One region of the Paenibacillus sp. F024 genome, then DNA from elsewhere that is predicted to be linked to it. Evidence: riboswitches for the same ligand, from Rfam matches in the RefSeq annotation. Region 1 holds a riboswitch; each other region holds the start of a gene.

Region 1 (10,597 bases):
ACGTACTGCAGCGCCTGCTCTCCGTCGAGCTGCTGAAGCCCTTTTTTCAGGTTGATATCATACTGATGATTGTCCGCGGAATCCTTGTAGCGCATATCCTTCTCCACGTCGATTTCAATGCCGCCGATAGCGTCCACAAGCGCGATAAAGCCCTCAAAATCAGTCATGACGTAGTATTGAATCGGAATGCCGAGCAGCTCGCCGACCGTTTTCATCGACAGATTCGGTCCGCCGAGGGCATAGGCTGCGTTAATCCTATCGTTTCCTGCTCCCGGGATCTTCACATAAGTGTCACGCAAAATAGAGAATAAGTGCGCCTTTTTTGTCATAGGGTCGATAGAAGCGACCATGATCGAATCGGAACGGCCTACGTCGCCCTTGCCGCCGCGGGAATCTCCTCCGAGAATAAGGATATTGACCCGTTCGTTGCCTTCCCATCGAGGAGGAGCGTCGTTGCCGGCCATACTGACTTGTTTGGGCAACAGCCCTCCAAACCTTCCTGAATCCGATTGTTGAATATTGTTCGCAAAATTTAAAAAGGCATATGTATAATAGCCGATGCCTGCGAGCAGAAGAAGCAGAGCGATGATGAAAATTCTTTTGAACGCGCGTGCCATGGAAATCAAATCCTTTCCTGCGGGGTGTCCGCTTTTCCAAACCGGGCCGTTCGTGTATGATAACGTGTATAGGATTAGACAATACAGCTGAAACATGCGCAATAAAGGGCAGGAAACTATTACATTTCATTATAAAAGGTTTCGAGCCGTCCCTGCAAGCTTCGGCATTTTCTGACAGGAGGAATGATGTGCCATGAGTTGGGCCATCGATGTTCATGAGCTCCGCAAGGAGTTTAAGGTGCAAAAGAACCGCGAAGGCTTAAAAGGTGCCATTCGCGATCTATTTAACAGAGAGTATACCCAGGTCAGGGCCGTCAAGGATATCAGCTTTCAAATCCCCCAAGGGGAAATTTGCGGCTATATCGGGGAGAACGGAGCCGGTAAATCAACGACGATCAAAATGCTTACCGGCATTCTTGTACCGACCTCGGGCGACATTCGGGTCAACGGCTACATTCCTTATAAGGAACGTGAAAAGTTTGTCCGCGGCATCGGAGTCGTGTTCGGCCAACGCAGCCAGCTGTGGTGGGATATCGGCGTGATCGAGTCGTTTGAGCTGCTGAAGAAGGTGTATCGCGTATCCGAGAGCGACTACCGCGCCAGGCTGGATGAATTGGTGGACAGGCTGCGGCTGGGCGACCTGTTGAACCGGCCGGTGCGCAAGCTGAGTCTCGGGCAGCGGATGCGCTGCGAGCTGGCGGCTTCGTTGATTCACAACCCGCAAATCCTGTTCCTGGACGAGCCGACCATTGGACTGGACATTGTAGTAAAAACGGAAATCCGCGAGTTTTTGAAATCACTGAACAAGAGGTTCGGCACAACCATCCTGCTTACGACCCACGATCTTCAAGATATTGAAGCGCTGTGTTCCCGGGTCATTATGCTCGATGACGGGAAGATTATCTATGACGGCGGCTTGGAAGAGCTCAAGGAACGCTGGGGCAAAGGCAAGGAAGTCATCCTGCGGTTTGCGGAGCCGGTGGCGCTGCAGCGTTTGAAGGAATTGACCCGCGGCCTGGAAGTAGATTGGTCGCTGGATAACGAGCTGACGGCCAAAGTATGGATTCCGCAGCAGCGGAGCAGCGTCTCGGATGTATTGGCCCGCGTCGTGGGCGCGATGAGCATTGAAGATATCAAGATTGTCGAAACGAACACCGACGATATCGTACGGGAAATCTACAAAACCGGTTCAAGCGACGTCAAACGGCGGGTTCAGGAAGAGCCTGATGAACGGGAAGTGACCCTGCATGTCTAGCGCTTATTTGGATATCATCCGCATCCGATTTCTGATGATGCTTGCTTACCGGGTCAATTATTACAGCGGAATTATCATTTATGCACTCAATATTGGCGCATACTACTTTCTATGGAAGGCGATTTACGGATCGAAGGAGCTGCTCGGCGGTATGACCGTCACCCAGATGACCACTTATGTGGCTGTTTCCTGGATGGCGCGGGCGTTTTATTTTAATAACCTGGACAGAGAAATCGCCAATGAAATCAAAGACGGCAGTGTGGCCATTCAGTTCATCCGTCCTTACAACTATATTATTGTCAAAATGATGCAGGGCCTCGGCGAAGGCTTATTTCGTCTGCTGTTGTTTTCCGTACCGGGAATGGCGATCGTTTCTTTTTTGTTTCCCGTCAGTTTGCCGACGGATCCGCAGGTTTGGCTCGTGTTTATGGTCATGCTGTTCTTCAGCTTTTTGATCAATTCACAAATTAATATTATTACCGGCTTATTTGCTTTTTTTCTTGAAAACAATGAAGGCTTGATGCGCATGAAACGGGTGGCCGTCGACTTATTCTCCGGCCTGGTGGTGCCGATTTCGTTCTTCCCCGGGTGGGCCGAAGGGCTGATGAAGTTTCTTCCTTTTCCCGCCATTACGTATTTGCCTGGCTCCGTCTTTACAGGAAAGGTAACCGGAACGGCGGTGTACGGAGTGTTCGGCACCCAGCTCCTGTGGTTCCTGCTGCTGATTATCCCGCTTTTTGTACTCTGGCGCAGCGCGCGGTCGCGCCTGTTCGTGCAGGGAGGTTGAGGAACATATGTTTTATGCGGGACTTTTGATCAATTATTTGAAAAACTACATGAAAACGAGGCTGACCTACCGTTCCGATTTTTGGATGGAGGTCGTATCGGACCTGCTGTTTAACGGTTTGAATCTTTTCTTCATTCTGGTCGTATTCCAGCATACGGCTGCGATCGGTGAATGGAACCAGCATCAAATTTTGTTTATTTACGGTTATTTTATGGTGCCTTACGGCCTGTTTATTACCTTTTTCAATCTGTGGGGCTTCAGCGAGCGGTATATTGTCAAAGGGGAGATGGACCGGATTCTGACGCGGCCGGCGCACAATCTCGTGCAGCTGATGCTGGAAAATATGGATCCGTCGTCCTTGTTCAGCGCATTGACCGGCATGATCATTATGGGCTATTCCTGGAGCCGGCTTGATCTCGGGCTGATGTGGTATGATCCGTTCGTATTTATTCTGTTGGTTGCCGGTTCGATGATGATCTATGGGGGAATCTATATCTTCTTTACTTCGCTGTCGTTTTTTTCGGATTCGCCGACCGGCATTACGCCGATGCTGTGGAATTTGCAAAACTACGGCCGATATCCGATGACCATCTACAACCGGCTGATCAATATTATGCTGACCTGGGTGCTTCCGTTCGGGTTTGTAGGCTTTTACCCTGCGGCGTACTTTTTGGACCGGGCCAATTGGGGTTCGTTCGCATTGCTGACGCCGTTGGTAGGAGCGGTCTTCCTGACCCTCGGGCTGACGGTATGGAATTACGGAGTAAAGAGGTACCGCGGAGCGGGATCGTAACGGATAATCTTAAGAAAAGCATAGCATGAAAAAAAGCACGGAATCGCGCTGGCTGCGCGATTCCGTGCTTTTTTAATATTCAATGGGAAATCTTTAAGGACTACCTTTGGAAAGAAGTATGATGCGATACCCTTTATTCACTTTCTGTGAAATTTTACACAAAATGACAAAAAAACTCTTGGTTCTTAGTTATTTAGCCCCTATAGTAGTATTTAGAAGAAAAAAATACAGCTGCCAATAAGCTGGATAAAAGGCAAATCCGTTCGAAAGTCGGAGACGCAAAGCCACGGGTCTAATCCATCGGTACTAAACGGTGGAATGATAGCCGGGCCGCTCGGTTGGGGTGCTGTATTTTTTTGTTTGTTGAGGTAAAGGGGGAAAGACAGAGTGAAAAGCAAATTACTGCAGTTTGCAAGAAACGCCATGCTGATCGGTTGGGCTGCTGCAGCCGTCATGGCTGTCGCAACACCTGCGGCATGGGCTGCGCAGTATAGTCAGTCAGAGGGACTGCCGGCTTTCGCAGGACTGCCGGATAACAGCGGACTCGTTTATATTAACGGTGATTCTATGGTTTGGTATGAGCCGGATGGGGAAGGCAACAGACAAATCCATATGGCTAACCTGTCTACAGGGCAAACAAAGACGATCACCAACACGCCTACCCGGAAGGACAATCCTGTCATATACGGTAATACGGTTGTTTGGCTCGACAAGCTAGGCTTGCCTGATCCTGCCAGTTATTGGTGGAATGTATTCAAATACGATTTGACTACCGGAGAACGGCAGCGAATTAATTTCTCGTTGGGTATGATGTCACATCCGGCTATTCATGGTAATGATGTCGTTTGGCATAACAATGAGACGTCGGAGATGCTGCATTACGATCTGTCCACAGCAAAAGAAACAAGTCTTGGCAAGGGGCGGGAACATGTGGTTTTTGAAGGCCAGGTCTTGTATAAAAATTCGGACAGCGGGTTGGATATGTTGACCCTTGCAACCGGTGAGATTCGCCCGCTTGTGAAGCTGCCTAAAGATCATTATGTGGACCGCTTCGTATTTAACGGCAATACCGTGCTGTGGAGACAGATGAATAAACAATTAAAGACCAAGATGGCGATGCTCCGTTTGGATAATGCGGCCTTCAGTCCAAGGAGCTTAACTGATTATGAGACCAAGGAATTCAGCGATACCTATTTGACCATCGGCAAAACGATGGGAGCTTGGATTGAGGAACGTGATGGGAAAGCTGTGATGATTGGCGTTAACTTAAAAACCGGCGAAACATTCACAGTAGCACGACAGCCTGGAGAAACGGTGTACCCTTTTTGGGGCGATCAGTTTCTTGCAGGTAAGGACAATAAGTTAATCATGCGAACGTTCATCAGGCAAAATACAGGACAAAGCCGTTCCTTTGCAGGTTCCATTGAACCAGTTGGCGCCATAATCGGCCCCAATGGAGGCGAAGTGCTTTCAACCGATGGCAGTGCGAAGCTGAGCGTCCTGGCCGGCGCCCTTGACCGTGATACGAGGATAACCTTGGGTATGCCGCAGGATGCGGCAGGCATGCAAGCCAAAGGAATGCCGGCTGCCGGGCAGTTGATCGCGGGACCGGTTGAACTGACAGTGCCGCAGTCTTTTAAAGTTCCGGCTACACTGGAGATGCAGTATGACGGTGACTTGCTTTCGGAAAGCAAACAGCGAAAACTCGGTCTGTATCAGTATGATACGGCATTAGAGCGTTGGGGCTTCATTAGCGGAAACATGTCTGCAGGCAAGTTCGCCGTGAATGGCCCTATAACAAGCGCAGGTACATATGCCGTTATACTGAACGATGTAGCATTTGCAGACATGCAAGGACATTGGTCGGAGCAGTACGTCGATACGCTTGCCGCGAGGGGTATTGTTGAAGGAGTGGCGTCGGGAATATTCGGCCCGGATGAGACACTGACCCGTGCGCAGTTTGCGAAGCTGCTCGTAGGTGCATTGGGGATGGATTCTGACTCTCCGTCTGCGGCTACATTCCAGGACGTGGGTTCCGGGCATTGGGGTTATAGATGGATTGAAGCCGCTGCACAAGCAGGACTCGTGGAGGGCGATGGCGGAATGTTTCATCCGGATGATCGTCTGACCCGTGAACAGATGGTGGCAATGCTTGTACGTGCTGCCGGAGAGCAATCGGCGGCGCTTCGTCTGGCTGAGCAGGAGCGGCAGTCGGCATTGTCCGCATACGGCGACCGTCAAGGCATTAGCGGATGGTCCGAGCCTTATATGGCGCTTGGCGTGAACCAAGGGCTGATTGAAGGAGATCGGAACTCTTTGATGCCGCAGCAATCCTCCACGCGAGCGCAAGCGGCGGCAGTGCTATACCGATTCATCCTGAAGCAGGGGAAGCTTTGAAATATACAAATTTTGAAGAGGGAGCAATGAAATGATAAAAGCAAGATTCAAATCGATGATTTCCGTTTTCATGGCAATGGTGATCTTGCTGACGGGAATTCCGTTTATTCCCGGCGGGGGACTATCCAAAGTGCATGCGGGTACAGACCTTATATTAGAACCGAACCGTATTCCGGTTAATACCGGAAGCACGGTGATTAAATTTAGTTTTAATGATGCGGACGTTGGTCAAACCGCGCATTATACGGAAATATACCTATGCGAGCCCGGCGCAAACAGCAGCGAGCCGCCCGCTAAAGTTCAGGGTGGGATGATCAAGACGGATACATTTGTCATTAAAAATCCCGATGGGACCTATATGCAGCATCAAGTACCATGGGCCGCCGGGTCCAGTATTCCGGTAGGAAATTATAATGTATGTGTGGATCCCAGGATACCGGGGCAGACAGAATTTTACGGAACAATAGCACCATTGGAAATTTACGATCCGCAGCTTCCGCCTCTGTCGAGTCCGACTCTTGCGATTTTTCCTAATTTAACTAGTGAGAGCCATGAAATTAAAGGAACAGCTGACCCTGATTCCGAAGTAACGCTTACCATTCAATATATAAAACGGGAGGGCAATAATCAGGTACCGGGAGGTACTAAGGTAGTTAGTGGCATCATGGCGGACAGCTCGGGCAATTGGAGTACTATCAAGCAGCTTGACGCTTACGAGATAGCCACGATTACCGCAAGAGCGAAGAAGGGCGAGCAGATCTCACCTGTTTCGAGTCCGCTGAAGGTGCTGCGTTATAAGGCCCCCGACTGGAATGTGCCTTGGACGGCGGTCGCGGGGTATTACTATAAAACGACCGGTATTGCTGAAACAGTGAATCGTATTAACGAAATAGCATCGTTCAATAACTATCCGCAGTTTACATGCGTGGACGGTGAAACATGCCAAAAGAACCTGAAAAGCGGGGAAAACCTGCTGATTATCAACCCCATGCTTGCCGGGGAAATTGGATACAAAGAGCTTGAAGATCTGACAATAGAGAAGATTGCCCAGCGGCTTCAACATCATTTTCCCGCATGGTGGGACCCGATCAATCTGGCCAACGGTTCTTTCAGTTTCCATCATACGAACATGTCGCTGCAGGCAGTGATGCCGCTTGAATTTGCACTCACTTATCACAGCAGGGACAAGTACGAAGGAGCGGTTGGTGTCGGCTGGCATCATTCGTTTGAATGGGTGCTTCATGAATGGGATCAAGGACACATTTATGTGACCACGCCGGAGGGCGCAAGGTATAACTATGCACCGGTCGGCAGCGGCCAATTTTTGACTCCCAAAGGGACCCACAATACACTGACTCAATTAAGCAACGGAACGTATGAGCTGGTAATGCCGAATCAGTGGAAATATTTATTCCGTGAGGACGGCTTGCTGCATAAGATACAAGACACGAACGGTAACGAAATTACACTCCAGTACCGGGGATCCGTGTTGGTAAAAGCAGTGACTACAGGGGCGGAAATGTCTTTCGCATATGATACGGTAGGAAAGCTTACCAAAGTCACGGATCACAGCGGGCGTTCGACGGAATACCGGTATGATGAAGTGAACCGTAATCTGACCGACATTGTGCTGCCGGATGCGGCTGTGATCTCGTTCAAGTACGACGTAGAGCATCAAATGACGGAAATCAGCAATCCGAACAAAACGTCAAAACTGATTAACGAATATGATGCGCAAGGCCGGGTGATTCGCCAGACAGACTTTAGCGGAGCAACGGGAGAAGTTCAGTATATGCCGAATGCGCCGGTCAACGGTAATATGCCTGGTGGAGGCAGCGCGGTTACCAAAGACCCGCTGGGACGAATCAAAACATTTGAGTACGATGAACGTTTTCGCCAAACAGCTATTCATTACCCGGATGGAACAACGGAACGTTTTGCTTATGATGAGAACGATCATATGACCGCAAAAACCGACCGTAACGGCTATACAACCAAATTTGATTACGATGCGCTGGGTAACCTGATCCAAGTCACCGATCCGCGTGGCGCGACCACATCGTTGAGATATAACGCTTTTGGCAAGCCGGAAGAAATGACGGATGCGCTCGGAAATAAGACAGTCATTGCTTATGATGATCGAGGCAACATGAAGACGGTTACCAATGCGCTTGGTCAAACGATGTCGCTTGAATTGGATGCACGGGGGGTACCGACGAAAATCACCAACCCGCTCGGCGAAGCCGTCACGATGACGCTGGATGCGTCAGGCTTTGCCCGTGTAATTAATGACCCGGCGGGGCATGCCCAGGAGTTAAAGAGAGACCCGCTGCACCGGGTGCAGGAAGTAAAGGATGCGCTCGGCAACATTTCAAAGATTGAATATGATCCGCGTGACCGGATGAAGACCAGAATTGATGCGCTGCAGCATCAAGAAAGCTTCGAATATGACAAGAACTGCAATTTGACCGGCCATACCGATGCTGCGGGAGCTCGAATGAAATACGAATACGATTCGTTTGATCGTCTTATCTCGGTGACCGATGCGATGCAGCAAAAGACGACCTACGCGTATGATGAGGTTGGTAATCGTACCAAGGTAACGGATGCGAACGGGGCGGTAACGGAGTACAAATACAATAATGTAAATCGCATTGAGAAGATCATTGACCCAGAAGGGTTCGAGACGAACCTGATTTATGATGGCAACGGCAACCTGCTTACGCTGGAGGATCCAAAGGGCGGACGAACGGAAATTAAGTACGATGAACGTAACCAGCCTGTTGAAATCAAGGATGCAAGCGGAGCTATAACCAAGCTGACGTACGACATCCTGGGCCGTCTTGTGCATGAAGAGAGTGCGCTAGGCTACGGTACTCAGTATGCATACGATGTACTGGGACGGGTGACCAAAGTCACCGATGCTATGAGTAATATCACTTCGTACGCGTACAACGAAGCGGGTCGGTTAGACCGGGTGACGCAGCCCAATGGAGCTGTGTGGCAAATGCAATATGATGCTCGCGGGCAACTTACCGGCACCATCGATCCGCTGGGGCATACAACTCGGCTGGAACGTGATGCATTGGGTCGTGTAACTGTATCGAAGGACGAGGCAGGTAATGCCACTACGTATGGATACGACGCATTAGGACGAGTGACGACGATAGTCAACGCGCTAGGCCATGTCACTTCGATTGATTACGACGCGGTTGGACGCGTTAAGAAGATGACGGACGCCAAACAGCAGACTACCGAGTACGATTATGATGTGGTTGGTCGACTAACAGCGGTGACCAATGCACTTCATAACAAGACGAGCTATGCATACGATGCGGTCGGCAACATTACCGGCAAAACCGATGCGCTTGGACGGGTAACCAGCTATCAGTATAATCCAAGGGGATTACTGAAGCAGGTGATCAACCCACTGCAAGAAATAACGAAGCTGGCTTATGACGGGAACGGCAATATGCTTAGCATGATTCACCCGGACGGACAATCCACTTCCTATCAGTATGATGTGATGAACCGTCTGACCGACATTCTGTATGCCGATAGCAGTAATGTAAATTATACCTACGATATGCTCGGCAGGCGTACGGCCATGAAGGACTCGACGGGAACGACTAGTTATCTGTACGATGCGTTAAACCGATTGACGCAAGTGAAGAATGGGGCCGACCAAACGATTGGTTACGAGTGGACCCCAACCAGCCAACGGAGTAAAGTAGTATATCCGGACGGCAAAGCTGTGAATTATGGCTATGATCTGATGGACCGAATGACCAGCGTCACGGATGGGAATGGTCAGACGACCCGGTATGAATATGATGCTAAAGGGCATATCACTTCCAAGACATTACCGACGGAAGGAGTCAGTACTTATCAATATGACGCCCTCGGGCAAGTACTTGAAATCCGCCATGCCAATCGGTTCGGCAAAGCCATGGAACAGTTAAAATATGTGTATGACCCTGTAGGCAATCGAACGCAAATGGAGCGCTCGCACGGCTATGAGCACGATGAACCAAACGACGAGCCTCACGAAGAAGGTGACCGCTATACACAATATGGCGAACATCATGAGGATGATCATGACCACCGCAAACCGCTAATCACAAACTACGCATATGACGCGTTAAATCAGCTTACACGGGTTCAGCAGTATAATGAGTATGATGATTGGAAACACGGCAAACCGGAAGTGACAGATTACAGTTATGATACGGTCGGCAATCGACTTTCTAAGACGGTCCCCTACGGCAAAAAGAAAAGTTTGGAACATTATACGTATAACGAGGCAGACCGTTTAACCCATTGGCAGAACGGGAAATATTTCAAAGATTATACGTACGATGATCGCGGTAACCTGTTGAAAGTAACAGGGAAAATAGCTGATGATGATGATCATTTCTGGGATTTTAATGATGATGAGCGAGTTTCCAACAATGTCTATGGTTCGTCGGTTTCCGGCAACGTATATTTAGGCAGATCGAACGAAAGGTTTGATCGGAACCAAGGTGGCCATCAAGAAGGCAACAACAGAGATGACCGAGACGACGACTATTATGAAGACAATGACAAAGATGACCGGGATGATTATCATGGAGATAAAGAGCATCTTCCTTACGTTCTTGAAGAGTACAAGTGGAATGCGGCCAATCGTCTTGCACAAAAAACAAATCTCAAAGGTGACCTTACCCGGTTCAGCTATGACGGTGATGGTAACCGTGTAGGTCAGGATA
Region 2 (10,597 bases), on a different contig from region 1:
GAGTTCTTTCTTACTGCCCAATCCATACGTCCGCTCGCCATGTACATCAGACAGCTTTCCATCGATAGCTATGGAACCGATCTGTCCCTTAACGGGAAGGTTCTTGTTTCCGTACAACGGAAATTTCAGTTTAGTGCTTTCTTGATCGGTGCATTTCCTTTATTCCTGTTCATTTTGAGCGGGTATATTCGTGAAGATGTACTTCCAAAACAAAACACAGTCGATTACTTGCACTGGGCGACCATCATCTTATTGACAGGCATCGCTTTCTCTTCGCTCGGTGCATGGGTGCTGTCAAGAGAAGTACAACATCCGATCCGCAGTATCATCCGATCCATGAGCTCCGTGCAAAATGGAGACTTCGACGTCCGTACACCCGACATATATTCCGATGAATTTTCCAAGCTGGTGGCGGGATTTAATCATATGGTGAGCGGCTTAAAGATGCGGGAAAACATGAACAACCTGCTGATTCAAAGCTACTTCACTACACTTGCCGCGGCACTCGACGCCCGTGACCCTTATACGGCAGGGCATTCCGAGCGAGTTGCCAAGTATTCCTTGCAAATTGGCCAATGGGCCAATTTCTCTGAGCACTATTTAGACGTGCTGAAAAAAACCGCTCTACTGCATGACATAGGCAAAATTGGGGTTCGGGATACCGTTCTTCTGAAGGAAGGCCGGTTATCGGATGAAGAATTCGAGCTCATTAAGCTTCATCCGGTTCTCGGCGAAAAAATTTTACGGCAAATCGAACCCTCTAAAGCGATGTCCGAAATATTGCCCGGAGTAAGATCTCATCATGAGCGTTTTGACGGAGGCGGATATCCGGATGGGCTGGCAGGCGATAATATACCGTTAATGGGCAGAATTATCGCCATAGCGGATGCCTTTGACGCCATGACATCCGACCGGCCATACCGTAAAGGAATGAGTGTGGAGAAAGCCATGAACATTTTGAAGGAAGGTCGCGGAACCCAGTGGGATCCTGATTTAACCTCATTATTTATTCAAAATTTTAATGGAGATTCACCGCAGCTTGAGCAAAAGATATAATTCGAATCGACTCATATTTCAAATGGAATTCATAGCAACAGCCCCCGATCCAATGGAATTGGGGGCATCACCAATTTTTCTAAGCCAACAGCCTTATGAATAAGCCTTCAGAACCTCCTGCAGCCGGAAAGCGACCGTCATTTTTCCTTCTATTTTCAGATCCCCCGACATGTATGCGGCTGCCGCGTTCAGTTGACGGTTCATCAGCTTACGAAGCATCCCCTCCGTCATCGTCAGCTTGCAGTCCGCAGAATAAGGCATCCCCTCCAATAGATCCACCTGTCCTGCATGAAAACGTACCTGCAAGACGTTATCCTCTGCCATATTGAATTGATATACCGCATGCAGCGTCCGGAACGCCTCAGGACTGCCGTTCATTCGATCCACAAGTCGTTGGAGCTCATCCCGAATGGCCATAGCTCACCTCGATCATCAATGAATTCAAACGGCGTGACTCGATATACTTCTTCCTCATTCAACTATCCTGCGTATCATCGTCGTCATTCATCCTCTCCAATTCTTCTTCCACAAGCCTTTTGCGCAATACCTTACCTATCAAAGATTTGGGGAGCGAATGGCGGAATTCATACACATGAGGCACCTTATAAGCTGCAAGCCGCTGCCGGCACCAGCGGTTCAATTCTTCCGCATCGGCTTCACCGTTCTTGTTCATCACCAAATAGGCTTTCACCGTTTCTCCGCGATACGGGTCGCTCACCCCCGCCACCACGGCCTCTTCGACCTCGGGATGCTCATAGAGCACCTCTTCGACTTCACGCGGATAAATATTATAGCCTCCGGCAATGATGATATCCTTTTTCCGGTCCAATATAGTAAAAAATCCGTCTTCATCCATTGTGGCCATATCTCCGGTATACAGCCAGCCGTCCCGCAAAGCGGATGCCGATTCCTCCGGACGGTTCCAGTAGCCTTTCATCACCTGAGGTCCTCGAATGACCAGTTCTCCGATCTCCCCTGCCGGCAGCTCCGTTCCCTGATCCGGATCAACGATCCGTGCTTCCGTGTCGGGAAAAGGGATGCCGATCGATCCGATTTTGCGTTTCTCCCATATGTTGTTCGCATGAGTAACCGGTGATGTTTCTGTTAAGCCATATCCTTCCACCAGCCTGGCGCCCGTCATGGCTTCAAACCTTTGCTGAAGCTCCAACGGAAGAGGAGCCGCGCCGCTGATACATACCTCCAGTGACGATAAATTGGTGCGCACGGTCTGGGCATTCTGGATCAAACTCATATACATCGTCGGGGTGCCTGGGAATACCGTCGGCTTCACACGACGTACGGTCTCAAGCAGCATGGTGACGTCAAAGCGCGGCAGCAGCACCAGCTTTCCAGCCAAATATACCGATTGGTTCATCAGCACCGTTAAGCCGAACACATGGAAGAAAGGCAGCACAGATAAATAAACCTCACCGGCCTGCTTGCAGCGGTAAGCCCAGAGTCGGTTTTGAATCGTATTGGCAACCAAATTAAAATGAGTAAGCATCACGCCTTTAGCCTGACCTGTCGTCCCGCCCGTGTACTGAATCAGTGCCAGATCATGCTCCGCATCCAGCTTCACGCCGCACGGCTCAGGAGATGCCCGGTCTAACAGCTTGACAAAAGAATATACGCCATTACCGTAAATGACCTCTCGATTCATCCTTTTAAGCTTGGCAAAAACAGGATACAGCCAATTTTGAGGTACCGGCAAATAATCCTTGAGAGACGTTACAATAATATGGCGGATATCCGCTTTCTCCTTTATCTGATTCACCTGGTCGAACAATAAATCCAATGTCACAATCACGCTCGCCCCCGAGTCCTTGATCTGGTGCTCCAGCTCACGCGGCGTGTACATCGGGTTGGTCATGACAACCACTCCGCCCATGAGAAGAGTGCCAAAGTAAGAAATCACAGCTTGCGGGCAATTGGGAAGCATTATCGCTACACGATGACCCTTTCGAATTCCGAGCCGGATCAGCGTATTCGCAAACCGGTAGGCTGCATCGAGCAGTTCCCGATAAGACAACTTTTTGCCCATAAAATCTAAAGCGGCATGCTTCGGATAGGCTTGGGCGGACTCCTTTAAGAAATGTGCCAGGTTCTGCTTCGGATAATCAAAGGTCGGTGGCACCTCAGCCGGGTAATGCTTGAGCCAAGGTTTGCTGGTCATAGAAACCACCTCCACATCAGGCTAGTCATGTCTTGCTGCGAATGGCAACCGCCTTCGGATCGCCTTCTTGTGCCAAGGTTGTCCGAAAACGTCTTCATTCTCCTGTAATGGGTATTATATGATCTCCTCTAACCCGATATGACTTTCCTGATCCTTCTTCATCCTTAACATGGCATAATCACGACTATATTCATTAATGACGATAGTCGTAAGCCGCAAATTGAAAAAGCGCCCGATCAGCGGTAATCCGCCCGGCGCCCTACACAATTTCAACTATACGGAAACGGTTCCTCCATCGCTTAGCCTTCCGATCTTCAAACCCGGGCACTCCCTCAGGTCGATAAACCCACCGGCTCCATGCACCAAGGGGCGAAAAGGATCGGCCTCCCGCACCATCACAATGGTGGCTTGCGTTCCATCCGACAAGGCGACATGACTGCCAATCGTGCATTCGGTCACATGCCGGATAAAGCAGCGAACAATCCCCGGCTCCAGCATACCATAAGCATGATCAGCAATACTTTGGAGAACATCAAATAAAGGCAATGCGTTTCGGTACGCCCTTTTTGAAGACATCGCATGAAACACGTCGGCGACGGCTACGATTTTACTAACGAGTTCCAGTCGGTTTCCGGTCAATCCGGCAGGGTACCCGCTGCCATCCTCCCGTTCATGGTGCTGCAGCGCAGCCAAAGCAACATGCGGATCCAAACCCGCTTCGCGAACAAGAAGATCATAACCGTACTGAGAGTGACGCTTCACTTCGCGGTATTCGTCTTCATTTAATTTGCCCGGCTTTTGAAGGATCGATTGCGGAACAAACAGCTTGCCCACATCATGCAGCAAACCCGCCAGGCTGACACGCACCCGCTCATTCACGGATAATCCGAGCCATTTGCCGATTAAACCCGCCAATACACTGACTCCGACACTGTGCTTAAACGTGTCCTCATCCTGCTGCTCCAGCGCCAACAATATACGATACGTGTCCGAATCGCTCGTAATACGCATGAGGGCTGGGAGCACCGTACGGCATACTTTCTCAATAGGTACCCGACCGGCGGTACGGATATCTACAAACATCTCCTTCATCTCATGGATAGCAAATCTTACGAGCTTTTCAGGCTCAATTTTCGGAAGAATCACATCTGTACTGCTAAGCTTTAGGTCATGCTCATGAAGCGATAAAATATGTTCCGTTGTAAGAATGGAGGAAGCCGGAAGAATTAATAGTCCATATCGATTATATATATTTTTATTCAACCTCTTGCCCAAGAGATGCGACATTTCCATCAACGGATTTACTTCTTTTTCGTTCTTCATCACGCCAATTTACCATTAGTCTGTGGATTTTGAATGCCTCTTGCGGCATATACGCGACTCTTAATCCAATCCATATCGATCGTCTGATCCTCAATGCTATCCAGAATTTCGATGCAATAATTTCCTATGCATACTCTTCCGGAGCTCATGCTCTTCAGCATGATTTTCGTCTTGGATTTGAGTACCGACGGAGCTCCCGTTTGACCGCCAACCATCATTGCAGAGATGATGCCATCCGCTTCCAAACGAGAGCCTCGGCATACGGCATCTTTATCATAAAATACAATGTTGCCCGCTGAGTACAGGTCGCTTTGCAAAACCCCTTCTTTTCGGATCAAAATGTCACCGTTAGATTTAAGTGTCGATAGATGGCATTGCCCCATATCGATCCTCACTTTGGCTTCCTGCATGCTCCCAACGTGCTGCACCGTTTCCTTAAGAGAGTTCAAAATGCCGAGTACCGTACCGTTAGAGATCATTTGAGGCATTCTCGAGAGCTGTAGAAATCGCTCCAGCATGTCTTTCAGATTCAACCAGGCCGTCTTGTCCCGTGACCTGATATTAATAATGACCGATAATGCTTCTTTGATCAGCTTGGTAAGGTCTTTAAACTTGTTCTCCACAAGCAGTAGTATAATTTGTCCGTAATGAGGCTTCTGCCCCTTCTTCTCCACCATATCGGAGAGAAGCTTCGCTGCTTCGAGCAGCTGCTCGAATTGGGACATTAACAATTTCGAATTGTTATAAAGACGGTTATACAATACCCCGAAATAACCGGAGTATAGGTTGCTTTTGATGGCGTTGCCTTGAATGCGAATACTTCCGGTTGCCGTGACAGTGGCGTTGTACACACTTCCGGATATATATACATTACCAAGCGACTCTACGATCATATTCTCCATAACGTTACCATACACGATAATGTCACCGGAAAAAACGATATGTCCCGTTTCAATATTGACATCGCCGGGAACGATAAATGCCTTGGTAATATCAAAAAACTTCGTTTGGTTGCCTGTAATGCGCGGTCTTCCTTCGCTAAGAGCGATAACAAAGCCGTCCTCCCGAATTTGCACCCCGTCTTTGGCTACAATAACAATGTCCTGCGGTTCATTCGGACGAATAAAATTACCGTAAACGTCGTAGCCGACGGTCCCTTCTTCCGGCGGAGTTTTTCGGGCGATCACATCTCCAGGGGTTACCGAAGGAATATTTAAATGATTTCTATAATCGATCACGCCGCCGATTTCCACATACTGAGTTTCCACTTGTTCTGTGAAAAACAGCTGCAGTTCCGCATCCTTTCCCGGAACGGGAGGCTTTCCCCGTGCGATCAGAATCGGTTCGAATGTCGGGTTATGAACTTCTTCAAAAATAGCCCCGATATTCCGGTTTTTCGTGATCGACAAACGATCCAGTTCATAGATAATATCGTTAAGCTCAAGCTTGTTAAGTATGATCGATTGATCCTCCTCCGCTCTAAGAACCAGGTGGGCGGCAGGCTCACACTCGCTAAGCTTCCATACATACCTTACAGGTGAACGTACAATCAAGTAGGCTAGCATATGATCTTCGGATACCTGGATTTCAAATAAAGGAGATTCCTCTATGGACCATTTCAGCTTGTCTTCAGATGTTACGGTGACTACACCGGATACCGCTTCTCCATTTACAGTTAGCTTGACCGGAGGTATAGCTTCAATGGTAAGAGGTGATGTAACTTCATCCGAGGTATGCACAAAAATTTCATTTCCGCTTACCCTGAACCAACTAAGGCTCTTATTCCCTCCCTCATTGCCGAAGTCTTCCTCTTTGGAATAATCCGACAAATCGGTAACATTCTCCGTAGAATCCAGCGCCATGGATTTTATCATTTTGACCAATTCAATTTCCGTAATAGAGTCGGACATCGGGACTACCTCCTTTCAAGGGATCAAGCATATCGTAATGAAGAAAAAATGCACCTTTCTCCAGCCGGGGAAAGGTGCATTGAGTCATGTATCCTCCCATTATCGGCGGCATGGCTGCCATAGCTTAGATTGCTAACCTTAGGCCCATTGCTTTGCGTCCTTGCCTTTCGACAAGTTTGCCATTTATCGTAATGAATATGTGATTTTAATTAAATTATAATCAAGTATATAGACAACCGACAACATTGTCTAAAACAAAAGGACTAATCTATGCTTGTTGAATGTATTTCAGGTGTGAGTTTTTCGCTAAATTTCGACAAAAAGGATAAAAGATTGCATTATTTTCATATATTTTTACATAACTTTACAAGTTTAATCGCGCCAAAGCTCGCTGATATGAACACTTAGAGCATCCGCAATACATTGTATGGAATATTTATGCGGATTCGTGATTTTTCCGTTTCTCATTTTGGAGATCGTTCCTATGGAAAGACCAGTGAGCTCAGAAAGCTTGGTTGCCGTCATATGACGTTCCGCCATCAGCATCCGCAGCGCATGAGCCAATCCGGACTGCTTTTGTGGTTGCTCCTGCGTTAAGCTTCTTCCGACAAATGCAATTCGTGCGACTTCTTTCCTGCCGTTTAATATTGGTTTAAAGCGAAACTCGATACTGGCTTTTTGGTTGTTATGGACCCAATCCAGCGTCATACTGAAGCTGGACCCGGACCATAAGGCCTGGCGAAGCGAGTGCCTTACTTGAAGCAGATGTCTTGAACCGACAAAAGAAAGAAACGGCTGCGCGATCAAGTCTTTTTTGTGTAAATCCAACAATGCAGAGTGGAGTGAGCAATCGATAATGCGGAACTTCTCTGTAAGCGTTCCGCTTACATCGTATCCCGCCCCTTGCCGCAAAATCCATTTCTTGTCGCTGACGTCACGAACAACCATAACATAGTAATAGACTCCATCCCTAACCGTTTCGCGTAAAGAAAGCTCCACGTCCACTTGAAGGCCGTGCTTCACGGTCCATCTCGCTTCTGAGAACAGGATATCATCATGCTCAAAAAACTCCAAACGCTTTAATACCCACTCCCTGTATTCAACCGATAGAAAAGATAGAAAGGAATCCGTCCAAAGTTCTTCTTTTGAATAGCCGATGATCTGGAAAAAAGCCGGATTTGCCTCTTCGACCGTGAGTTGACGGCCATCCCATTTACAAAGGCAAATACCGTCTGCAGCCTTTTCAACCATCATTTTAGCCCAATGATTCGGCATTTCTTTTCCAACCTTTCATCTTTTAAGAAAACAATAATATGCTATTGTCCTTTGCATTCCCATACGGTCCCGGTCTCCGCCCTCGGGCAGCTGCTTCAGACTGCCGCCGCTCAGCCATGCCGTTACCGCGAGCACGAGCGCATCAACGATATCGTCACGGGCAGCCGCTTTGCGAGGATATCGCAGCATCAGCTCATCGACGACATCATCCGCTTGTGGATATACTCCTCGCAAATACTCCATTCGCTCGTCAAAGCCCGCATGGTTCTTCTTTCCATTCCGCATTGGAGCACCAAAGAGCCGGGCGAAGCATAATTCCGGATGTGACTCGCGGAACCTTAACCGGGCCGCCTCATCCTTGTGAAGCAGATCATCGAGCGCGCGAATCTTCGGCACGAGCGCCCAGGATTGGCGCGATAAGCCTCGGCCGCTAAGCCTGCGCTGCACCGCATTCGCTTGCGTATAGTCCGAAGCGCTCAGCACCTCTCGTACAGGAGCAGGGAATATGCTGGATGCCCGTCCAGGCTTCAGCATTTCCCGTGCCATTACGTCACAGCGTCGCGGCTCACTTCCGTCAGCCATACCGATCGGCATATCAATCAGCAATAGCTCTGACTGCCGATACGCTGCCCAGAGACTCTCCAAGGTTGCGAACACAGCGGCTGTCCAGCTCCCGTCAAGCGTCAGCTCCACGGCTGCCCAGCCCGATGCACAGCCGTCAATGCCTACAAAGGATCTGTTCTTCATGAGCTCCGCAGGTGAGCTTGAGCTCATCTGACATTCACTTGACGACACGGCTCAGCCACCGTCCAGTACCCCAAAGCACGTTTATGTTCCCATTCTGTAAAAAACAGGTATGCGCTTGCATCATTGAACACGCCCTTTTACTTCCTTAATCATTTTCTTTATTATACATCCTTTTGGCTTTCTCGGACATGCCGGAACATGTTTATACGGACAAAAATACAAACCCTAAGAAACCTCTATACATAAAATAGGACAAAGGATAAAAAAGAAAATACGCATCTGAAAGGATATGGATAAAATGGCGGGAATCGTAGACGTGTCGGTTTCAAAACCATTGCCTAAAGACGAAATGATTCTCGTCCTAAACTGCATGAACGGATTTCCCCACGATCTGCATGAGCTTCATGATGGAGCTGTAGTGACAGTTAAAAAAGACGAAGCGGAGCGCCAAGTCTTGATCCGCCGGGGACAGGGAGATGAATGCGGCTTCCACTATATCGAGGTCGGGACAGCAATCGCAGAAGCGCTGGAACTGCGGGATGGGGCGCGTTATCAGATACAATATGATGAGCTGAGCAAAACGCTTGTCCTCACGCGAGCCTTGGTGAGCCGAATCCAGGTTCCGCTTCAAATCGTCCGACGGAAGCATAAGGCGCCTGCGGTTACGATCGGTTATGCACAGCTCTGCATGCTCGGTATGGCTGCAAAGCTTCCTGCTATAGTAACGCTAATTCGCGGCCCTGTCACCGCCAAGCTGAGATTGATCGTGCCAAATAATGAGCTGGATAAGGATTTTCGGATTTCCGCAGCAACCGCCGCGAGGCTTGGATTGAGTCAGGGACAGGCTTGTCAGCTGGAATATAACCAGTCCACCAAAGCCCTTACACTGACGGCATCCGGTGCCCCGATTCACAGAATCCCGATTCAAGAAAAGAAAGAAAGGGACAAATCGGACCTAACCGGAAGCCGAAGCTCAAGTGCAGCGTCTGTTCGCAGACCACCTGTTTCAGAAAAAGCAACAAAGCATGGATCTATCCTTAATCGACAGCCTACACGAACTCGCAACAAACCGACAGCGGCTCATTCAGTGTCCAATCTCTGGCTAAACGGGAAGGTTGCCGTCAAACTCCGATGATAGTAAACGACAACAGTAGATGACGTTTAGAGACTCTGACCTGCCAACCAAACACCTCTGCTTTAAGTATAACGAAGTGTGCTTATCAATAACATGCCCGAAGCAGCGGGATGATTTGCTTAAACGGCAAAAAAGCCGGGGACAGACGGAATGCCTCCATCCTCGGCTTTTGATTTCATTCTTACTTCCCTAACTGGTGAATCGGATGGCCAAGCGCGCCTTCGGCGGCGTCCATCGTGATCTCGCCAAGCGTCGGGTGCGCGTGAATCGTAAGAGCAATGTCTTCAAGCGTAGCCCCCATCTCGATGGCCAGCGTCAGCTCGGCAATCAGATTGGATGCTTCTGCACCGACAACATAGCCGCCGACCAACAGGCCGGTGTCTTTGTCGCCGATCAGCTTCACGAAACCGTCAGTAGCATTCATCGACTGCGCGCGTCCGTTAGCTCCATACGGGAACTTTCCTACGACGACATTGATGCCCTTTTCTTTGGCTTCTGTCTCGCTAAGTCCAACGCCCGCAATTTCCGGATCGGAGAATACGACGGCCGGAATAACCTTATAGTCCACTACGCTCGGCAGCCCTGCGATCGATTCCGCCGCCACTTTCGCTTCGTAAGAAGCTTTGTGGGCAAGAGCCGGACCCGGAACGATATCACCAATTGCATAAATATGCGGCACGTTCGTTTGGCATTTTTCGTTTACCTTGATCAGGCCGCGCTCTCCGATTTCCACACCAGCAAGCTCCAGGGAAAGGTCGCCGTCCGTGTTGGGACGACGGCCTACCGTTACCAGAACGTAGTCAGCCGTTACCTTCTTTTCCTCGCCCTTCACCGTGTAGGTTACCGTAACATCCTTATCGGTTTGCTCGCAGCCCTGTGCCATCGCTTCCGTAACGACGTCCACTTCCAGCTTTTTCAGGTTGCGTGCTACAGGCTGGGAAAGATCCTTCTCAAAGCCAGGAAGAATGGTGTCCGAGC
Region 3 (10,597 bases), on a different contig from region 1:
CCGATCCTGGAGCCGCCGTAAATTAATCGAACCTTTTTCTGAGCAATAACCTCTCCAAGCTCGGCAGCTTTGATTTGGTAATCAGGATGCACACCCACATTGGATCCGGCAAAAACACAGATCGATTTCAACTTGTCCACCCCACACTATATATAGATGATATTCTTTTATAATATACTATATTTGGAGAATGAAAAATATGCTCAAGACGAAAGGGGCCATCATCAAGGTCGGTCAGCATGATACCGAAATAGGAAATACCGATTGCGTGAATGAAAACAAACGATTATCCTGAATAGGTGAGAGATAAATTAGGTGATGTTTAATATAAGAAAAGCTTCCGATCGAAGTCTTTTCGATGATGAACCATTCGTGGTTTAGATGAAGCATTTCTTGCGATAAAAGCAGTTGAAAATGTACACTTTATCATCATTAAAATGGGCTTTCGCCTGAGCGGCGGGAGGAATGCTTTTGGAACAGCTCTTACTGGTATTGTTCGAACGTATGGGAATGCTGCTGATCCTGATGTTCACCTTGACCCGAATTCCTCTTTTTCGGAATATATTGGATCGGGAGATGGATGTCCGGACGGGAACCGTATTTGCCCTGTTGTTTGGCTTGATCGGGATTGCGGGGACGTATTCGGGTGCCGTGGTAAGCCCGGTGGAGATCGATTCGACGTTTTGGGTGTCCGCCCTAGGACCGGATGAGATCATGGCGCATTCCGCACTCATCGGAGTGGTGATGGCAGGCTTGCTTGGCGGGGCATTCGTGGGGGCCGGGGCCGGGCTTGTGGCCGGGCTTCATGCCTTTTTGCTCGGAGGTCTTGCAGGTCCTTCTTATGCGGTTTCCACTCCTTTGATCGGACTTCTGGCGGGGCTTGTGGCCCGGTTTTTTTATGAAGAGAGGATCATCGCTCCGATCAAGGCCATGTTTATCGGGGTATTTGCCCCCATTTTGCAAATGGGCATTCTGCTGGTATTCACCACCTCCTCGGAAACGGCCATTACGCTTGTCGATCGTGTAGGCGTTCCCATGGTGATTGCCAATAGTATCGGGATCGCCATTTTTGTCGCCATGATTCAGGTTGCGCTCAAAGAAGAAGAACGCGCGGCGGCGCTGGAGACGCAGCGGGCCTTGACGATTGCTGAGATGGTTCTTCCCCATCTGAAGGAGGGGCTGACCTATACGACAGCAGAGGCAACCGCATCCATATTGATGCGTGAGCTGCAGGCCGATGCGGTGGCCGTGACGGATACGCAGCGGATCCTTGCCCATGCAGGTATCGGCACATCCCGACACGTTCCCGGGGAACCCCTCATAACGGAGTTGTCCAAGCAGGCGATCCGAACCGGTAAAATTCAGAAGGCCATACACCGCGATCAGATTCAGCCTCATCATGAAGCTTTGGGGGCGGCCCTCATCGTGCCGTTCAACCAATCGGGCCAAACCGCAGGATTGATCAAGATTTATTTCCGCAGTCCCAAACAGATCCGGAAGGTGGAGGTGGAGTTTGCGTACGGCTTCAGCAGGCTGATCTCCAGTCAGCTGACGATTGCGTTGGCGGAGAAGCTTGAAGCGCTGATGAAGGATGCCGAGCTGAGAGCGCTTCAAGCGCAGATCAACCCTCATTTTTTGTTCAACACGTTGAACTCCATCGTGACTTTAATCCGGATCGATCCGGATCATGCACGTCATGTGACGGTGCAGCTGGGCCATTTCATGCGGATGAGCCTGAAGATTACTCAATCGCCGCTGATTCCTCTTTATCAGGAAGTGGAGCATATCAGCACCTATTTGGCGATCATTCGGGTTCGATTTGCCGATCAGCTTAAGGTGGAATGCACAGCCGAGCCAGGATTGGAAATGGTGCAAATCCCGCCGTCGACGCTGCAGCCGCTCGTGGAGAACAGCATCCAGCACGGGCTGAATAAGAAATCGAGCGGCGGCTGGGTGCGGATTGAAATAAAACGGGAAGGCGAGACCGTAAGGATCGTAGTCGAGGACAATGGGTCTGGAATTCGGGAGGATTTTCTTAGCAAGCTGGGCAGCGCTCCGATGAGCGGGAGCGGGAGTACCGGCCTTGGCGTGCACAATGTAAATCAGCGTTTAATCAGCTTGCTCGGCTCTGACGCTGCGCTTTCGTTCGAGAACCGGATGGAGGGCGGGGCGCGGGTAACGTTAGTCATACCTTATCGAAACGGGGAATGGAAGGAGACATCTAAATGAAACTTCGCGTCATGCTTGCCGAGGATGAACGGTTGGCAAGAGAGGAGCTTATCTATTTGCTCTCAAAGGAGCCGGACATCGTGCTGCTCCCGTCGGCGGCAAACGGCGTTGAGGCCCTGGAGATTGCGCAAAAGCATAAACCGAACGCCGTCTTTCTGGACATCGAAATGCCCGAGATGAACGGCATTCAAGCGTCTTATCGTTTGCAAGAGCTGGATCCCCGTCCGTTTATTGTCTTCACGACCGCTTATGATCAGTATGCGTTGGAAGCGTTTCAGCTTGAGGCGGTAGATTATCTGCTCAAGCCCTATGATGAAGAACGGTTGAGACGGACCTTGGATCGCATCCGTGCCAGAAAGACGGAAGCCGGAGGCATTCCGATCGGCGCCAGTAAGCAGACGGAAGCAGCCGCGCCGCAGGCTTTCAAAAGGAACAAGCTTCTGGTCGATGACGGAGATCGTATGGTGGTGCTGGAAGCGGAGCTTTTTCTCTACGCGGTCAAGGAAGAAAAGGTAACCCATATCCATATGGCCGACGGCCGCGCTTATTCAACGAAGCAAACGCTGCATGAGCTTGAGGAAAGGCTGGGTGCCACGTTTTTCCGGCCTCACCGGAGCTATCTGGTGAATCTTGATTTTATTCAAGAGATTGAGCCCTGGTTTAACGGTGCATACAATGCCGTTTTGAAGGATGCAAACCGGACAAAGGTGCCCGTTTCCCGGATTGCGGCGAAGGATTTGATTCGGCTTTTGCAGGGACAATAACCCACCCGAAGAACAGTCTGTTGAGGACTGTTTTTCTGCAATTAAGGAACGGATTTCGACGTTTCACACCGAAATAAGACTGCATCAAAAAAGAGACGCTATAATATTGATAAAAGCGCTTACATTAAACGCTTGCAAAACGTACGCTGCACCTGATCTTACGAGGTTCAGCCCATAATATGGAGGGATTCGCAATGAAAAAGAACCAGTTAACGTACAGCGATGTTGCCCGTTCTGAGCTTTTTCGCAAGCTGATGGATGAGAAGAAACGATTTATCATTCCGATGACGCTCTTCTTTTTGGCATTTTATTTTACCCTTCCGGTTCTTACGGCTTTCTCTAATGTATTAAATGCACCTGCCGTCGGCGCGATCACATGGGCTTGGGTCTTTGCATTTGCGCAATTTATTATGACGTGGGTTTTGTGCTCGATGTATTCCAAGAAATCCGAAACATTTGACGCCATTTGCGAAGAGATCAAAGACCAATTGCCTAATGAGGAAAGAAAGGCGGGATAATCGATGAATACAGCCTTCTTGCTTTTTCTTGTGATTGTTTTCGGCACGCTTGTCATTACCTATTACGCATCCAAAAAAACCAAAACGACAAGTGAGTTTTATACGGCCGGCGGAGGATTGACCGGTTGGCAGAACGGGCTTGCCATCGCGGGAGACTACATGTCGGCGGCCTCCTTCTTGGGTATCGCCGGAATGGTCGCCTTGTTCGGCTTTGACGGATTTTTCTACAGCATCGGTTTCCTTGTCGCCTATCTGGTCGTGCTGTACCTCGTTGCGGAACCGCTTCGGAATTTAGGCAAATATACGATGGCGGATATGATCGCCGCCCGATTTGAAACCAAGAAGATTCGCGGCGTTGCAGCGATCAATTCGATCGTCATTTCCATCTTCTATATGATTGCTCAGCTGGTTGGCGCCGGGGGACTTATCGCTCTTTTGATTCCTAGTCTTGATTACACGACCTCCGTGCTCATCGTCGGCGTCCTCATGACCGTGTATGTTGTTTTCGGCGGCATGACGGCGACAAGCTGGGTGCAAATTATTAAATGCGTGCTGCTTGTCGCCGGTACGTTTATTATTTCGCTCATTGTGTTTGCCAAATTCGATTTCAGCGTCGGTCATATGTTCGAGCAAATGCGGTCTGCCACTTCGTTGAAGGAAGCGTTCTTGAATCCGGGCAACAAGTTTTCAAACGGACTCGATACGATTTCTCTTAACCTAGCCCTTGTGCTTGGAACAGCCGGATTGCCGCACATTCTGATCCGTTTCTTCACGGTAAAAGACGCGCCTACGGCACGCAAATCGGTCGTTGTGGCCACTTGGATTATCGGAATGTTTTACGTGATGACGGTGTTCCTCGGCTTTGGAGCTGCGGCTTTCGTAGGTAAGGATGCCATTGTCGCCGCCAACGCTGCAGGCAATATGGCGGCTCCTCTTCTGGCCAGAGCCCTTGGCGGAGAATTCTTGTTCGCCTTTGTATCGGCCGTAGCCTTTGCAACGATTCTGGCTGTTGTAGCGGGGCTCGTGCTTTCTGCCGCTTCCGCCTTCGCCCATGACTTCTATAATCATATTGTTCGCAGAGGCAAGGCGAATGAGAAGGAGCAGATTAAGGCAGCGAAGCTGGCTTCCGTCGGTGTAGCCGTCATATCAATCATTCTTGCTTTGTTTGCACAGAAGCTGAATGTTGCGTTCCTTGTTGCCTTGGCGTTTGCCGTCGCAGCCAGCGCCAACCTGCCTGTTCTCCTGTTCACCGTATTCTGGAAAAGATTTAATACCGCCGGAGCGGTTACGGGCATGATTGTCGGCGTACTCAGCGCGCTCATTCTTGTGGCGGTCAGTCCTAACGTTTGGGACCCGGTAGCAGGCAAAGCGATTTTCGTCGGTACGCCGCTCATTTCACTTACGAATCCGGGTATCATCTCCATTCCGCTCGGCTTTTTGGGAGCGTTCCTGGGAACCTTCCTTTCCGCGAAGCGGGATGATGTGAAGTATGACGAAATATTAGTCAAAGCGAACACGGGAATACAGGATTTGGCTCAGGCCAAATAAGGATTAGAATGCTTTGAGTCCGTATTTTTAAGCTTGATAAAACAGGGGGCCGCCTCCATCCGGACGGTGGCTCCCTGTTTTTTGTCCACGAAAGCTTTTTGGAGTACGCATCCAATCTGGAGGGCAACGGACGGTTAATGAATTTAGCTCTCGTATTTACTACCTATGAGAAAGAATTCAATTACTCCAACATTCCTCATTAAGAGAGGAGAGGAATGCATGCTGTCTAAGATTAAGGAATGGATAGCCCAAAGAGATGATCAAGAAATCAAGAAAATCCGGAAGACGATCCTGCCCCAAATCGACAAATACGTCCAACGGATTAAACATGATAGTGATTTGAATAAAGTAAGCATTGAACTGCGGAGAAGAATACGTCAAGGTGAGGATCGTCAGGATTCTCTTTTTCTGGCATTTGCTTTAGTGAAGGAAGCTGTAAGAAGAGTGTTTGGGATCACGATGTATGACGCTCAGTTGATTGGAGGCTGGTTATTATGCGAAGGGAAAATTCCCAAGATGATGATAGGAGAAGGAAAAACGATCGTTCATCTGCTCCCGGCCTATTGGTTTGGTTTACAGGATCATGGTGTACATATGTACACGGTGAATGAATATTTAGCGAAACGCGAACACGAGCAAATGGGTAAAGTATTTCAACTTCTTGGCTTATCCGTAGGGCTAAATCTTGCCGGGTTGAAGGCTCAAGCGAAGAAAGCGGCCTACCAACAGGATATTACCTACGGGACCTATACGGAGTTTGGGTTAGACTGCTTGCGCGATCAGAGGATACTGCATCCGGAACAGCGGATTCAAAGAGGGTTTGCCTATGCCGTCTTGGATGAAATGGACCGTATATTGATTGATGAAGCGCGAACCCCGCTCATGATCTCGGATCCAGTGAAAGCAGCGCCTAAACTGTACTCTGTTTGTGAGAAATTTGTACGGGGAATGCAGGAAGTAAGCGATTATGAAGTGGACCGCCAATCCAAACAAGTGATGTTTACCCCATCGAAAGCTAAGAAAATCGAAGCGGCTTTGAAGGACAATAGCCTGTATGAGCTCGACCATACGACAGTCTATCATTATTTATTGGTAAGCCTTCAAGCCAAGGTACTGATGCAGCGTGACGTAGATTATATTGTAGCGGACGACCGGATCCATTTCATAGATCCTCTTACGGGACGCATAATAGAAGGCCGGCAATTCAATGACGGCCTGAGGCAGGCGATTGAGGCAAAGGAACATATTCCCTTGAGCGAAGGGAATCAGGCCGCAATGACTGTCCAGAAGCTGCTTGGTTTATACAAGCAAATTATAGGCGTAATAGAAATGATGAAAACAAAGGCGGAGGAGCTGAGGGGTATGTATGATCTGGAAGTGGTTACGGTTCCGTCCCACCTGCCCGTCACCCGCCGCAGTGACACGGAACTGCAAGTGAGCCGATACTGGATAAATCAAGCGCGGCAAGGTTAATGCAGCGGTAACTTCATTCGCGTTAAAAATAGTATGCCAAAGCCGGGCCTGCGGGGACGGCTTTTTGCATACGGGCTAAGTCAGCGCGCTGCAGAAAAAATGTCGTTAGTTGTCAAATTACGGAATTCTGATATAATTAGCTAGAAGCTGCTTTTATAAGAAAACCTTTAACGAAGCCATTCATGGATGAGCGACCGTGATTCATAGGCAGGTTTTCTTGAGATAAAGAAAGTGTTCAGCTCCGCTGAAATTGTATACTTTCTTTATTGTTAATAAAACTTGATAAAGGCAAAATCATCGAAAGGTGATGACGCAAAGCTAAAGGGGCTAAGGTTTTAAACTATGCCAGCCAGTTGCCAAGAGAAGCTTAAAACACAGGCTTATCTTTGCGCTGGAAAAGATAAGCTTTTTTGTGTTTTTAAAGGTTTCTATTCAAAAGGAGGCGTATGATGAGAAAGTTTCGTTATGCAATGCATGTATTCATGACTTTATTGCTGGTATTCAGTTTGGCGGGGCCGGGGTTGGCTGCCCAATCCGAAGGGGCGGAATCCAATACGGGCCGCACCACGTTAGACCTTGATTTTAATGACTCGGAACAAGCGGCTTGGGCAACCGAATCGATTGGGAAGATGAAATCCAAAAATGTATTGTCCGGGTATGAAGACGGCAGCTTCCGTCCTAATCAGCCTGTCAGTCGAGTAGAAGCCGTGGTTACGGCTGTACGGCTCATGGGATTGGAGGAGCAGGCTAAAGCGAAGCCGGGCGACAGCAAGCTGCATTTTAAAGACGCATCGGTTATCGACAATAACTACAGCTGGGCCAAAGGGTACATCATCGTTGCTTTGGAACAGGGACTTTTTGATACTGCGGAAGACCAGCTTCAACCGAGTACGCCGGCCAGCCGAGTTTGGGTAGCAGGCCTGCTGGTAAAAGCTCTTGGGCTGCAAAAAGAGGCTCTCAGCCAAATGACGGCCGTGCCGGATTTCAAAGATGCCGGAGATGTTCCTGCCGGAGCGGTCGGATATGTAAACGTAGCCGTTCAGCAGGGTATTGTCAGCGGTTACCCGGATGAAACGTTCAAGCCCAATAATAACGTTACACGCGCGGAGATGGCTGCGCTGCTTGTAAGAACCAATGACAACTTGCTGGAGCAATCCGGAGCGATTACCGTCAAAGGAACCATCACGGCCTTGAATTTCGACCGTAATGTGACGGACAGCGTCTATTCCGGCACGTATGGGTCGATAACGGTTCAAACCTTTAATCAAGATTCGTTCACCTATAGCATTTCGCCGGACCTGGCCGTTGCGTACAACCAGCGTTTTATTCCGGCATCCCAGCTGCTTGTAGGTGATGTGGTGTCTCTGACTGTTGAGAATGACGTTGTGTTGGAGGCAAGCTTCATCAACAAAGAAAAGGTCGATGAAAAGACAGCTGGAATCAATGGGTTTAATGTGGAAATCGAGTTTAAGAACGGCAGTGAGATCGAATTAAAGTATAAGAATAAGGATGGCCAGATCCGTGCCGAGGTTGAAAAGAAAACCAAAGGTGAAAAAGGCAAGGAAAAGCAAAAGGGTGACGAAGCGGTTCAAACCGCAGATGATGTCCTTAAGCAGGCTGGGCTTACGCCTCAAATGACGAAGGAAGAGATCGTCAATCAAGTATTAGCAGCGTTGGAGACCGAGTCCAGCGAGGTAAAAGAGCTGGAAATCGAAATTAAGTTCGCTAACGGCAGTAAAGTTGAAGTAGAATGGGAACACGAAGAGGAGAAGTCTGAGAAAAAGTCCGACAAAGAAGAGAAGTCCCGTAAAGACAATAGAGAGAATAGAGAAAGAGACAATAGAGAGAATAGAGAAAGAGACAATAGAGAGAATAGAGAAAGAGACAATAGAGAGAATAGAGGCAATGAAGACAAGGGACAGCGGCCGGAAAAAGAAGCGAATGCTTACGGGATCGAAAAGCTGAAGCTGGAGGTCGAGCTGTCCGATAAGCAGAAATTAAAGCTCGAATATAAAGACGATGACGGAAAAGTCGAAGCCGAAGTGGAAAAGGATAAAGAGAACGTATCCGGAGATCAAGCCATCGAAGCGATAAACGAGCTTTTCGAACAAGCGAAGCTGTCTGACATGATGGACCGAAGTGAAATTCAAGAAAACATGCTCACTTACCTCCAAGCAGAGGAAAGTGATGTAAAAAAATTCGAGCTGGAAATCGAATTTTCAAGCGGCAAAAAGGTTAAAGCTGAGTTTGAGAACGACAATGAAGGCGACAATGACGACAACGACGAGGATTAACAACGATTGCCCCTAAAGCCAAACACCTCAAACCACTTCGGTGGCTTGGGGTGTTTTTGTAATTGTATCCCAAGCTGCCGTGAAATAGGATTGACGGATATGCAAGCTTAAGCTACAATGAGCACATAACCAATAAAACACACCTAAATAGTTGGATATAAATTCGGGGAGAAATGTGGGATTTCTTTGTCAATTACTATAGTGGCTATTGCGATTGCATTGTTTTTTGCCATGAATATCGGGGCAAGCGGCGCGGCGGCGACGATGGGCGTAGCTTACGGCAGCGGCGCGGTCAAGAAGAAATATATCGCGCTTAGTTTGGTTGCTGTCGGCGTATTCCTCGGTGCCTATCTCGGCGGAGGTGAAGTCGTCAAAACGTTGGGTTCGGGCATTATTCCATCGGATCTGCTGAATGTACATTTGGTCATTATCATCTTGCTGGCAGCTACCGTCACGTTATTTAGCGCAAACTTGATGGGAATCCCGTTATCCACGAGCGAGGTCACCGTCGGTTCGGTCGTGGGAGTGGGTGTTGCCTACGAGGTGCTGTATGTTAAGAACATACTCGTTATCGTGTCGTTCTGGATCATTATTCCGATTGTGGCCTTTCTCCTGGCCTGGGGCATGGGATATGTCATTCGGGGGCTGGAGCGCCGTGATGCCAGATGGAAAGGCGAAGGGGACGGCTGGTGGAAGAAGGGCCTTATGCTCCTTGTGCTTGCCGCCGGATTTATCGAGGCTTTTTCAGCCGGCATGAATAACGTTGCAAATGCCGTAGGCCCTCTCGTAGGCGCAGGCTTGATGAGCGTAGGAAACGGGGTGTTCTGGGGAGGACTTTTCGTTGCGGCGGGAGCTCTTCTCCTCGGAGGAAGGGTTCTGGAGACAAATGGAAAAAAGATTACCCGGATGTCTTTGCTGCAAGGAACAGTTATTTCCGGAACGGGGGGTACGCTGGTCATCATTGCCTCCCTCTTTGGCCTTCCCGTACCGCTTACACAAATTACAACAACGGCCATTATGGGCATAGGTACGGCGGACCATGGTTTTCGATTATGGCAAAAAGGCATTGTCGTGAAAATATTAAAGGTTTGGCTGGTATCTCCACTGCTTTCCCTTGTAGTTTCCTTCACGATGGTAAAGCTGTTTATGGAGCCGGAGCCGTATCTATTGGTCGTGATGGTGGCCGTGTTCATTTCTATAATAGGGGTCAAAAGCCTTTATGATACCGTGCAGGCCGAAAGGCGTGCAATGAACGATGAAGGCGGAGGCATTTAAATAGCAGTTGCGGGAAGGGAGCTCAAGACGGGCTCCTTTTATGCATGTCTGTTGAGCTTAACTCACCAAGACCTGTCCTTGGCAGGCTAAAAGTTTTGTTTTTCTTTGAGGCCAATAGGATTATAATAAAAGGACATCCGTCGCTTAAGGAGTGATTACGATTTCAGCGTTCAAAGCATTGGTTGTGGAGCAATCGGACAATGAGGTAACCAGCGTTATCCGCAATTTGACAATCGAGGATTTGCCGTCAGGTGAACTTCTGATTCAAGTCGTCTATTCAAGTATCAACTATAAGGACGCATTGGCTTGCATCGCAAATGGAAACGTTGTCAAGAATTACCCTTTTATTCCCGGTATCGATCTTGCGGGTATTGTAAAGTCCAGTACAGATGGCCGGTTTCAAGAGGGAGACGAGGTGCTGGTTACGGGATATGAGCTGGGTGTGAGCCATTACGGAGGCTTTAGCGAATATGCCAGAATCCCTTCCAAGTGGGCG

What was found. A riboswitch is a leader RNA that binds a small molecule or an ion and turns the genes downstream of it on or off. The one in region 1 is predicted to bind cyclic di-GMP.
Region 2: another riboswitch for cyclic di-GMP. It lies ahead of ACZYR9_RS04700 (flagellar assembly protein A); the one in region 1 lies ahead of ACZYR9_RS22370 (S-layer homology domain-containing protein).
Region 3: another riboswitch for cyclic di-GMP. It lies ahead of ACZYR9_RS17250 (S-layer homology domain-containing protein); the one in region 1 lies ahead of ACZYR9_RS22370 (S-layer homology domain-containing protein).

The regions. Positions count from the first base shown of each region.
Region 1 is NZ_JBVASZ010000031.1:15,584-26,180, reverse strand. Features, by position in the region: gene ACZYR9_RS22390 (LCP family protein) at 1-617, opposite strand, end outside; gene ACZYR9_RS22385 (ABC transporter ATP-binding protein) at 811-1,872, shown strand; gene ACZYR9_RS22380 (ABC transporter permease) at 1,865-2,659, shown strand; gene ACZYR9_RS22375 (ABC transporter permease) at 2,667-3,452, shown strand; cyclic di-GMP riboswitch class I at 3,695-3,790, shown strand; gene ACZYR9_RS22370 (S-layer homology domain-containing protein) at 3,840-5,849, shown strand; gene ACZYR9_RS22365 (RHS repeat-associated core domain-containing protein) at 5,881-10,597, shown strand, end outside.
Region 2 is NZ_JBVASZ010000002.1:179,696-190,292, reverse strand. Features, by position in the region: gene ACZYR9_RS04720 (HD domain-containing phosphohydrolase) at 1-1,056, shown strand, start outside; gene ACZYR9_RS04715 (SCP2 sterol-binding domain-containing protein) at 1,150-1,473, opposite strand; gene ACZYR9_RS04710 (AMP-binding protein) at 1,532-3,229, opposite strand; gene ACZYR9_RS04705 (HD-GYP domain-containing protein) at 3,503-4,552, opposite strand; gene ACZYR9_RS04700 (flagellar assembly protein A) at 4,552-6,462, opposite strand; cyclic di-GMP riboswitch class I at 6,564-6,653, opposite strand; gene ACZYR9_RS04695 (helix-turn-helix domain-containing protein) at 6,835-7,737, opposite strand; gene ACZYR9_RS04690 (DUF429 domain-containing protein) at 7,753-8,484, opposite strand; gene ACZYR9_RS04685 (hypothetical protein) at 8,783-9,619, shown strand; gene lpdA (dihydrolipoyl dehydrogenase) at 9,801-10,597, opposite strand, start outside.
Region 3 is NZ_JBVASZ010000016.1:91,897-102,493, forward strand. Features, by position in the region: gene ACZYR9_RS17220 (LOG family protein) at 1-131, opposite strand, end outside; gene ACZYR9_RS17225 (LytS/YhcK type 5TM receptor domain-containing protein) at 466-2,229, shown strand; gene ACZYR9_RS17230 (LytR/AlgR family response regulator transcription factor) at 2,226-2,993, shown strand; gene ACZYR9_RS17235 (DUF485 domain-containing protein) at 3,188-3,511, shown strand; gene ACZYR9_RS17240 (solute symporter family protein) at 3,515-5,059, shown strand; gene ACZYR9_RS17245 (preprotein translocase subunit SecA) at 5,279-6,532, shown strand; cyclic di-GMP riboswitch class I at 6,810-6,893, shown strand; gene ACZYR9_RS17250 (S-layer homology domain-containing protein) at 6,982-8,826, shown strand; gene cysP (sulfate permease) at 9,013-10,101, shown strand; gene ACZYR9_RS17260 (acrylyl-CoA reductase family protein) at 10,262-10,597, shown strand, end outside.